Regions from separate parts of the Paenibacillus chartarius genome, predicted to be linked through region 1. Evidence: riboswitches for the same ligand, from Rfam matches in the RefSeq annotation. Region 1 holds a riboswitch; each other region holds the start of a gene.

What was found. Region 1 has a riboswitch for cyclic di-GMP ahead of ACFFK0_RS19455 (methyl-accepting chemotaxis protein). Riboswitches for the same ligand answer to the same signal wherever they lie in the genome.
Region 2: another riboswitch for cyclic di-GMP. It lies ahead of ACFFK0_RS16340 (putative bifunctional diguanylate cyclase/phosphodiesterase); the one in region 1 lies ahead of ACFFK0_RS19455 (methyl-accepting chemotaxis protein).
Region 3: another riboswitch for cyclic di-GMP. It lies ahead of ACFFK0_RS10365 (response regulator); the one in region 1 lies ahead of ACFFK0_RS19455 (methyl-accepting chemotaxis protein).
Region 4: another riboswitch for cyclic di-GMP. It lies ahead of ACFFK0_RS29205 (anti-repressor SinI family protein); the one in region 1 lies ahead of ACFFK0_RS19455 (methyl-accepting chemotaxis protein).

What each region holds. Positions count from the first base shown of each region.
Region 1 covers NZ_JBHLWN010000076.1:61,764-63,963, reverse strand. The annotation lists gene ACFFK0_RS19455 (methyl-accepting chemotaxis protein) at 1-1,269, opposite strand, end outside; cyclic di-GMP riboswitch class I at 1,425-1,509, opposite strand; gene ACFFK0_RS19450 (hypothetical protein) at 1,968-2,200, opposite strand, start outside.
Region 2 covers NZ_JBHLWN010000067.1:83,619-85,818, reverse strand. The annotation lists gene ACFFK0_RS16340 (putative bifunctional diguanylate cyclase/phosphodiesterase) at 1-1,008, opposite strand, end outside; cyclic di-GMP riboswitch class I at 1,096-1,178, opposite strand; gene ACFFK0_RS16335 (response regulator) at 1,275-1,640, opposite strand; gene ACFFK0_RS16330 (C40 family peptidase) at 1,714-2,200, opposite strand, start outside.
Region 3 covers NZ_JBHLWN010000039.1:3,838-6,037, forward strand. The annotation lists gene ACFFK0_RS10355 (S-layer homology domain-containing protein) at 1-189, shown strand, start outside; gene ACFFK0_RS10360 (S-layer homology domain-containing protein) at 212-469, shown strand; cyclic di-GMP riboswitch class I at 974-1,059, shown strand; gene ACFFK0_RS10365 (response regulator) at 1,146-1,862, shown strand; gene ACFFK0_RS10370 (hypothetical protein) at 2,082-2,200, shown strand, end outside.
Region 4 covers NZ_JBHLWN010000121.1:57,685-59,884, reverse strand. The annotation lists gene galE (UDP-glucose 4-epimerase GalE) at 2-1,015, opposite strand; gene ACFFK0_RS29205 (anti-repressor SinI family protein) at 1,030-1,212, opposite strand; cyclic di-GMP riboswitch class II at 1,272-1,355, opposite strand; gene ACFFK0_RS29200 (helix-turn-helix domain-containing protein) at 1,549-1,887, opposite strand; gene ACFFK0_RS29195 (helix-turn-helix domain-containing protein) at 2,149-2,200, opposite strand, start outside.

The DNA.
Region 1 (2,200 bases):
TTCTCCCGCTCGAGCGGCTTCAATGCTGGCGTTCAGGGCAAGCAGGTTGGTTTGGGCCGTGATGTCTTTAATTAAATTGAGAATGTTGCCGATTTGTTCGGATTTCGATTCAAGCAGCTTGATTGTGCCTGCGGTCGTGTGCGAATTGGCATTAATGCGTCCCATTTGATCCGAAATCGTTTGTGCGGCTGTGTTGCCTTCTTCGGAAAGGTGTTTCATATCTTGAGATGCGTAGGCCACTTGGCTTGCGTTCTGAGCGATGACTTGCAAAGATGCGGCGATCTCCACGATCGATCGGCTGCATTCTTCCGTAGAATTTTTTTGCTGGTCGACATGTGCGTTCATATCCTTGATTTCCGTTGTAATCGTCTCAATGCTGTGTCGGTTGTTTTCGGTGATGCCGAACAGCTCGTTGGAAGCGTCGGCTACGCTTGTGGCGGTTTGCTTAATACTCGATAGTATTTCGCGAATATTCGAAAGCATTGTATTGAACTTTTGATTCAATTCGCCGAAGCTGCCTTTTTCCTCCAAGGTGAAGTTGAATTTTCCGTTGGATACTTGCTCGATCCCCCGCATCAAATGGTTCAGAGGCATAAGCGTTCTTCTTGCCACGACGTATTGCGCACCGCCGCAAAGGATCAGGGAGATGAAAAGCAGGATAATCGAGCTCCGGAGGAACGAATGTTGGGCTTCGGGAATCATTTTGGCGTCAACATCTACTGCAAAGTAAGCCGCAACATTTCCGTTATTGTCGATAATAGGATAAAGTACGCTCACCCAAGTACCGTAATCGTCGTTATAGAAGGAAGTAAAGGTCTCGGATTTGGTTTTCAGCATGCTCTTCAAACCGTTGACGATTTCTTTCGGCTGCTCGTACATGTCCCCAATCTTCAGGTTCGCTTCACTGAATGCTTGAATAACGTGACTCGGGAACGCGATCAGCGAAGTTTTATTTCCATCCTGCAGTTCGACGCCGAATATGTAGGCTTGAGCTACGTTTGCATTGAAAGCCGTGTAGCTGTCAAACAGCTTGGTTAACCTTTGCTGCTCGCTTGCTTCCCAGCGTTTGTCGCTAAGAGCACCCTCAACATCTTTATAGGTAATAGCTTGGGCCCATGCGGAGGTCATATTATGGGTTTGTTTTCTGAGTGAATCCGTTAAAATTTGGTTTTGGTTGTAGGCGCTGACGGAAATGAGCACCACCCCGATGATGAGAAGATTCAGCATCGAAAATAATAGATTTTTGCCGAAATAGTTTTTGGTCTTCAAGTTGACTGCACTCCTTACGATGTATTTGTAATGAATGTATAAACGTTGCGATGCGACAAAATAATCCATATTTGAGCAAAATTTGCACCCTGCATGCCGGAAGTGACGAAAAGAAGCCTACCCCAAAGATGTTCGGGATAGGCTATCTATCTCAAACTGGCGGTCTGGCGGCCATAGCTTTGTAGCCTTAGGCCCATAACTTTGCGCCCTTATCTTTCGACAAGTTTGCCATTTACAGCTATTCTTTTCTGACATTTAATGACTATTATAAATAATCAGATTGTTCATGTAAACATCCTGAGCCTGTAATATTTGTTAAAAAATCGTGAAGGATGGGGATGCGGAGCGCATCGAATTGTTGAAACTAACAATAAAAATAAAATTGTTTGAATATATTTTATGTGAAATGTATGGAAAATGAAAGGGGAAGATGTAGAAAGAAGGAAAATCATGTCGTAATGTGGAATGTGCCTAAAGTCCTTGGATACGCTAGTGAATTTGCTGTCTCAGAAAGCGTGAGGTTATTTCTGCAGTCCCAAGAATGTCAGATTATTTATGTTTCGTCTGACGATACGGAATCATCGTATCGTTTGCCCGCCGAAAGCATCGAGAGATCTGGAGATCGACGCTGAAGAGGCTGCCGGAATCGGCAGCCTCTTGTAAGCGCGAGTCATGCAGCTAGTGAGGATTGCCCCGACTCAACGAATGTATACATCCGTTCGATCGTGGTGCAGCTTGTCGACATGGTCAAGGATTTCGCTAATATCAGTGCTCTCCAGCTGGAAGCGGTCGTTTAAAGTAACGATCCATTTATCGTCAATGTAGGATACGACAATCACTCCATTGACAGCTTTAATGGCAACGTTCCGCATCTTCGCATCTTTCAACCCCATAATCTCATCGTACAAAGGATGAGGCTCGCCAGCTCTAT
Region 2 (2,200 bases), on a different contig from region 1:
CTCCAGGAACAGCCGCTCCGCCGAGTCGGCGGCATCGGAAGGGCGGAAGAACTCGTAATGATTGCGCTGCTTCTTGGCGCTGTACATCGCCGCATCCGCATACTTGAGCAGCTCTGCGGCATCTCCGGCATGCTGCGGATAGAGGGAAATCCCGATACTGGCGGAGATGTGCAGCGGAATACCCGATATATGAAACGGTTCCCGGAGCGCGTTCAGAATGAGCTCTGCGACCTCCTGCACATCGTCCACATGGTCGTACGGGGAAATGATGGCCGTAAATTCATCGCCGCCAAATCGGGCAAGCGTTACGCCAAGCGGCAGCTGGCTGCGCAGCCGCACCGAAGCCTGCAGCAGCAGCTCGTCGCCCGCTTCATGACCGAGTGTGTCGTTGACATGCTTGAAGCTGTCCAAGTCGAACAACAGGAAGGCGGCCTTCTGCTTCGTCTCGGCGGCTTGGGCGACCGATTCCTGAAGCGCCGCTTGCATGAAGGTGCGGTTCGGCAGTGACGTGAGCGTATCGCAATAGGCGAGCCGCTGCAGCTTGTCCGTCACTTTCCCGATCACGACGACGTTAAGGGAGGCAACTAAAACAAATGGAAAGAGATCGCTTACAAACTGCTCCAACGGCACGTTCAGCTTCAATTCGAACAGCGTAGCGAGAGCTATTATGGCCGCTCCGAACAAAACAGAGGTGCGGTAGCCGTACTCAACGGCATATAAGAGCAGAATGCTTTGCATAATCCAAATCGGGGAAAATACCGACCAGTCGGGAATGGCCAGAATAAGGCTCAGCAAAGAAATATCCATGACCATCAGCGCAACGGGGAGCTTGCGGGCTTGGCCGCTGAAAGCCTGGGTGTCCACCCATCTGGTTAAAATCAGCGCCCATAGCGAAGATAAAACGATGAGAAATACATAGGACAAATCGAACGCGGACCGGGCCATAGCAATACATATCATGATCGGGGTTAAGAGGTGTCCTAAGGAAAATAACCAGCGGTTGCGCATAAAAGAGCTCCTTTGTCTGTATCAAAAAACGGCGTCTACAGCAAAAAAACCATCCCGAAGGATGGCGGAAAGCTCTCTGACCCATCGTTCGGCAGCCCGGCTGCCTTAGATTTCTCCTTAGGCCCGCAGCTTTGCGTCCTTGCTTTTCAACAAGTTTGCCTTTGTCGCTTTTTCCACATTATACACGAATATAGTCGAAAAGTCCCGTATTTTTTTGTGACAAGTCATTTAACATTAGTACATTTGGCTTATGGGCTGCTAAGCGATCACAACCGGTTCATCAGCCGCTTGATCGATTCGCCCAACCGGGCGGCGTCGAACGGCTTGACGATAAAATCGAGCGCCCCGGCTTGAATCGCCTCCACCACGTTGTACGAATTGCCCATCGCAGAACAAATGATCACCTTCGCCCGCGGATCGACTTGTCGAATTCTGCGCACCGCTTCGATACCGAAGAGCTCGGGCATAACGATATTCATGGTTACGATATCGGGCCGAAGCCGGATGTACATCGACACGGCTTCGAGCCCGTTCTCGGCCTCGCCCGCCACCTCGTGCCCCGTCTGTTCGATCATTTCTTTAAGCAGCACCCGCATGAAAGACGAGTCGTCCACAATTAATACAGAAGCCATCGTCGTCCCCTCCGCAATAAGGTCTATACTGTACCATATGAGACAGCATGCCTTGTCATGAGAGGGGAATGAACTAAATGACCCGCTTGGCGCCGACAAATTTGGGACCCCAGTAGCTGCTCGTCAGCGAATCGATGTGAATGCCGTGTGTCGAAGTAGCTGAAATAAAGGCGTCATTGCCCAAATAAATGCCGACATGACTGATCCGGCCGATCGTGAAGAAGACGAGGTCGCCCTGGCGCAGGTCGGACGAGGCTGCCGGCGTGCCGGACGAAGCCAGCATTTCACGGGACGTCCGGGGCAGGTTAATCCCGTATTGGCTGTACACGTAATTCACGAAGCCGGAGCAGTCAAAGCCTGCGGTTGTCGTGCCGCCCCAGGCGTACCGGATGCCCGTAAGCGATTTCGCCGTTTCGATCAGCCCTCCGATTCGATCTGCTGCTGGTGCCGGCGGAGCCGCAGCGGGGACGGGAGCGATCCAGGCGGGTGCGTGATCCTTGCCGTCCTTGCAAATGATTGCGATGCCGTTTCGGCTGTCCCAGCTTAACATGTAGCCGAGG
Region 3 (2,200 bases), on a different contig from region 1:
GACGGCGTCGGCAACGGCCGGTTCGATCCCGATCAGGACGTTACGCGGGCGGAATTTGCGGCGATTATCGTTCGCGCTTTAGGACTCAAGTTGGAGAGCGGACCGAGCGTCTTCCCGGATGTGAAGGAATCGGCCTGGTACAGCAGCGCAGTTCGCACCGCTTATGCGTACTACTTGATTGGCGGATAAGAAGACGGCACGTTTCGGCCGAATGACAAAATCACCCCGCGAACAGGCGATGGTCATTCTCTCCAGAGCGATGACGATTACCAAGCTGAAAGCTAAGCTCCCCGTTCAAGCGGCTGACATTGTCCTTCGAACGTATAGAGATGCACATGAGGCATCCGGATGGGCGGTAAACAGCATTGCCGACTGCTTGCAGGCCGGTATCGTATTAGGAAGAAGCGGTACTGCGCTTGCGCCGAAGGATTTCATCACCAGAGCCGAGGTTGCGGTAATGGTTGAGTGACTGCTTCAAAAGTCTGATCTGATATAGTTCGTGGTTCCTAAACTAGGGTTATCCTGTTCATGTCAGTAAGAGGCATGATCGGGATAACCCTTTATTATGGAAAAAAGGGGTTCTTGCCTTTTGGAGGAATTGAGCGGGATTTATGAGAGAAAGGCGATTGAAACAACGGTTATTTCGAGTACTCGTTGTGGTTACTTCCTTGTTCTGCGTCGCCGAAAGCATCACTTCGAGTAACGACTCCAAGCGTGTTGAAGATGTTGTCATTTTTACATATGAATGTTTGATTGTAAGTTACCTTCAGATTTTAGGGAAAAAGCTCAAGTCCGGTTAGGTATATTATGTAGACATAATTGATTTTACATATCATTGAAGTTGGCCGTGGCTAGTCAGCATTTGACAACACGTTCGGAATGGAGAAGAATATTATGAATACGAGGTTTTGAGAAATTACAACGAAGAGCATGGGGCTACCATGTGAATGACGCATAAATCATTTAATAAATGATAGGAAAACGGCAAACCAGATCGAAAGACTGGGACGCAAAGCCACGGGTCTTCTGCATACGTGCAATGATCGCCGGGTTACCCTTTCCAATATGCTGTCAGAACAAGGCACGTCCACCCGAGGGTACGTGTCTTTTGTTGTTATTCCAGAATGAAAACGGGGTGATGATCGATGGAAGAGCGTGCAAGTTATACCACCATAGAAGCCAAAGAAATCATGAATTGGAAAGAAGGAAAAATACAAGTACTGCTAGTGGATAGTGACCCCGTTTGGCAACAACGGATTGTGTCGCTAATCGATACAGAGCCGGATATGAATATATTTCATATTGCAGCAAACAAGGAATCGGCCGTTCGAGCCAGTGTGCAATTAGATTTAGACGTGATAATTCTTGATCTTGCATTAAATTCATCCCAACAGGAAGGATTCGATACAATTGACGAAGTTATGAAGCTCAAACCGTTACCTATCATTATCTTGTCTTTGCTCGATGAGCCTGAAGTCATAGTGGATGCGATACTATCCGGCGCACTCAATTATATTACCAAGATCAACTACGCAGATGTCATAAATGCAGTCAGGGAAGCCTATCGTGGGCAATCTTCTCTTCATTCCGATGTGGCATCCATTATCCGTAATGAAATTGGGCTTGTTAAGCGAAAAGAACTGCATCGAATGCTGACGACTACTGAAAAAGAAATCTTGCAGTTGATCGGTTGGGGCTATAAACAGCCGATAATCCGAGAGTTGCTAGGCATCACATCTAACACAATGAAGACGCATGTCCGTAACATTATTCGAAAATTCAACGCGCGTTCCATTCATGATGCAGCGGAAAAAGCAAAACGCAGAGGCTTGTACGTTCAGCAAGATCATATCACAAGTTAGCGCTTCGCCCTCGTTTCGAGGCGTTTCGTTCTCGTTCGACATTTTATTGAATGAATGGCGTGACGGAAAGATCACCCTCCATTTTTGCTCGTTTTATAGGTACAATGGTGGAAACAGATGGATATTACTAGGAGGTTCTTACCGGAGGTGAAAGACAAAAAGAGGATCGAAGTTGTGAAAATGGTACCACTTTAACTTCTTCGATTTCGCAGGAAAGGAATGATGACGGTGAAAATGGAGCGTGAAACATGTACAACGATGTCGATTGACCATTCAAGCTGGCGTAAATCGTTGAGAAACAATTCACAACAAGGAGGGACTAGTGATGACGCTACTCT
Region 4 (2,200 bases), on a different contig from region 1:
GTTATTCCTCATATCCCCGCGGGTTCGACGACTGCCAGCGCCATGCATCCCGGCACATCTCCTCCAGCGTTTTCTCCGCGGCCCAGCCCAGCTTCTCCCGTGCCTTCCCCGTCGCCGCGTAGCAGACGGCCACATCGCCGGGACGGCGCGCCTCGATCGAATAAGGGATCGGCCGCCCGGACGCTTGCTCGAACGCCTCGACCATCTGCAGCACGCTGTAGCCTTGACCCGTCCCCAAATTGAAGGCGTCGATGCCGGATTCGGCCAACACCAGCTCCAGCGCCTTCAGGTGCCCGCGCGCCAAATCGACGACATGAATATAGTCGCGAACACCGGTGCCGTCAACCGTCGGATAATCGTTCCCGAATATACGCAGCTTTTCCAGCTTACCGATCGCTACTTGACTTATATATGGCAGCAAATTGTTCGGGATCCCGCTCGGATCTTCTCCGATCCGGCCCGATTCGTGCGCCCCGACCGGATTGAAATAGCGAAGCAGCGAAATCGCCCAGCGCCGGTCGGACCGGTACACATCGCGCAAAATTTGCTCGATCATGAGCTTCGTCTGCCCGTACGGGTTCGTCGCATCCAGCGGAAAATCTTCGTGAATCGGAACTTGCTCCGGCATGCCGTAGACCGTTGCCGACGAGCTGAACACCAGCCGCCGCACATCGAACTGCTGCATGACGTCACAAAGAATCAGCGTGCCGGTAATATTGTTGTGATAATATTGCAGCGGCATGGAAACCGATTCCCCGACGGCCTTTAACCCTGCAAAATGAATGACCGCATCAATCGCGTGCTCGCGAAATACGCTCTCCAGTCCTTGCCGATCGAGAAGATCCAGAGGGTAGAACGGAATCTTCTTCCCCGTCAGCTCGCTCACCCGGCGAACGGCCTCTTCCTTGCTGTTTATCAAATTGTCGATCACGACGATATCGTAACCGCTGTTCAGAAGCTCTACGCAAGTATGACTGCCGATATAGCCCGCGCCGCCCGTTACAAGAATCGGCATAAGTACACTCCTAGTTAAGCCATTACGTGGCCATTGATATCATTCTCGGAAGTTGCAACGACCTTAGTCAAAGTCGCCTTGAAATAAGCTCGGACTTCACTTACCGTCAGCCCCATACGCCGTGCTTCCCGGATCAATTCGATCCAATCCGCATCCAACACACCAGTTTCAGCATTCGATTTCAACATCGCGGACATCCTTTGACCTCCCATGTGAAGTTCTTCGGCATCAGAAAACAACCTATTAAACCGTCATTAATAAGTTGGGTCGGTTGCACCACTTACTCCACATGCCCCAGGTGCCCACATACGGTGCATGTTTCAAAGTATTCCCATGATTCCATCGTCACAGCCGACAGTCGGATATAGTCCAAAATACCTACTTTTTACCGTCGAACCTGCAACCACGTTCTCATTATATAATACTTTTCATCTACTTACACTAAATTTTCCCTAAAGAAAATGCCTAAAAATTCTTTAGATAGGTACTATATCCTAAATAAAACGCATACATATAAGTAGTTAGTAGGATAGTCACTTGCCGCTGCCCTGATTCATTTTCCACTTGTTGAATTCCAGAAACTCGCGAAACTGCTCCTTCGTCACGCCCGAGCTCATCGCTTCTCTCACGAGCTCCTGCCACTGCTGGTCCAATTCCTCCGGCGCCTCGCCCTGTTCTTCCCCATGGAGAATAAGGTCCATCGACACATCCAGAGCCGCAGCGATTTTCTCTATGAATTGAATGGAGGGGTTCTTCTGAATGTCCCGTTCCATGTTGCTCAAGTATGATTTTGCCACATCCGCTTTAGCGGCCAGCTCGGACAGCGACATGCGCTTCTGCTCCCGAAGCTCTCGAATTCGTTTGCCAATCATGGTCATCCTCTTCCCTTAACCAAAATAGAACAGCGAGTCGTCTCGCACTTGAGCAGTAATCTGAAATTCATCCATAAATTGTAAGCAAAAAGACAAATACATTCGCCTCTAAGCGAATCGAAGAGCGCCGTAACGCCCCTTATCCATGTTAGAGTGAATGCATTCGAATTATTTGCTGCAGACCGAAGCTGCTATTCTATTGTCTACTATACCACATCTCAATGGTTCAGGTGTAATCGGCCAAGCGGCGCACCCGCCCGCTCATTCCGAATATTGGCTTGTCCGCCACTTGTTGAATTCGAGGAATTCCCTG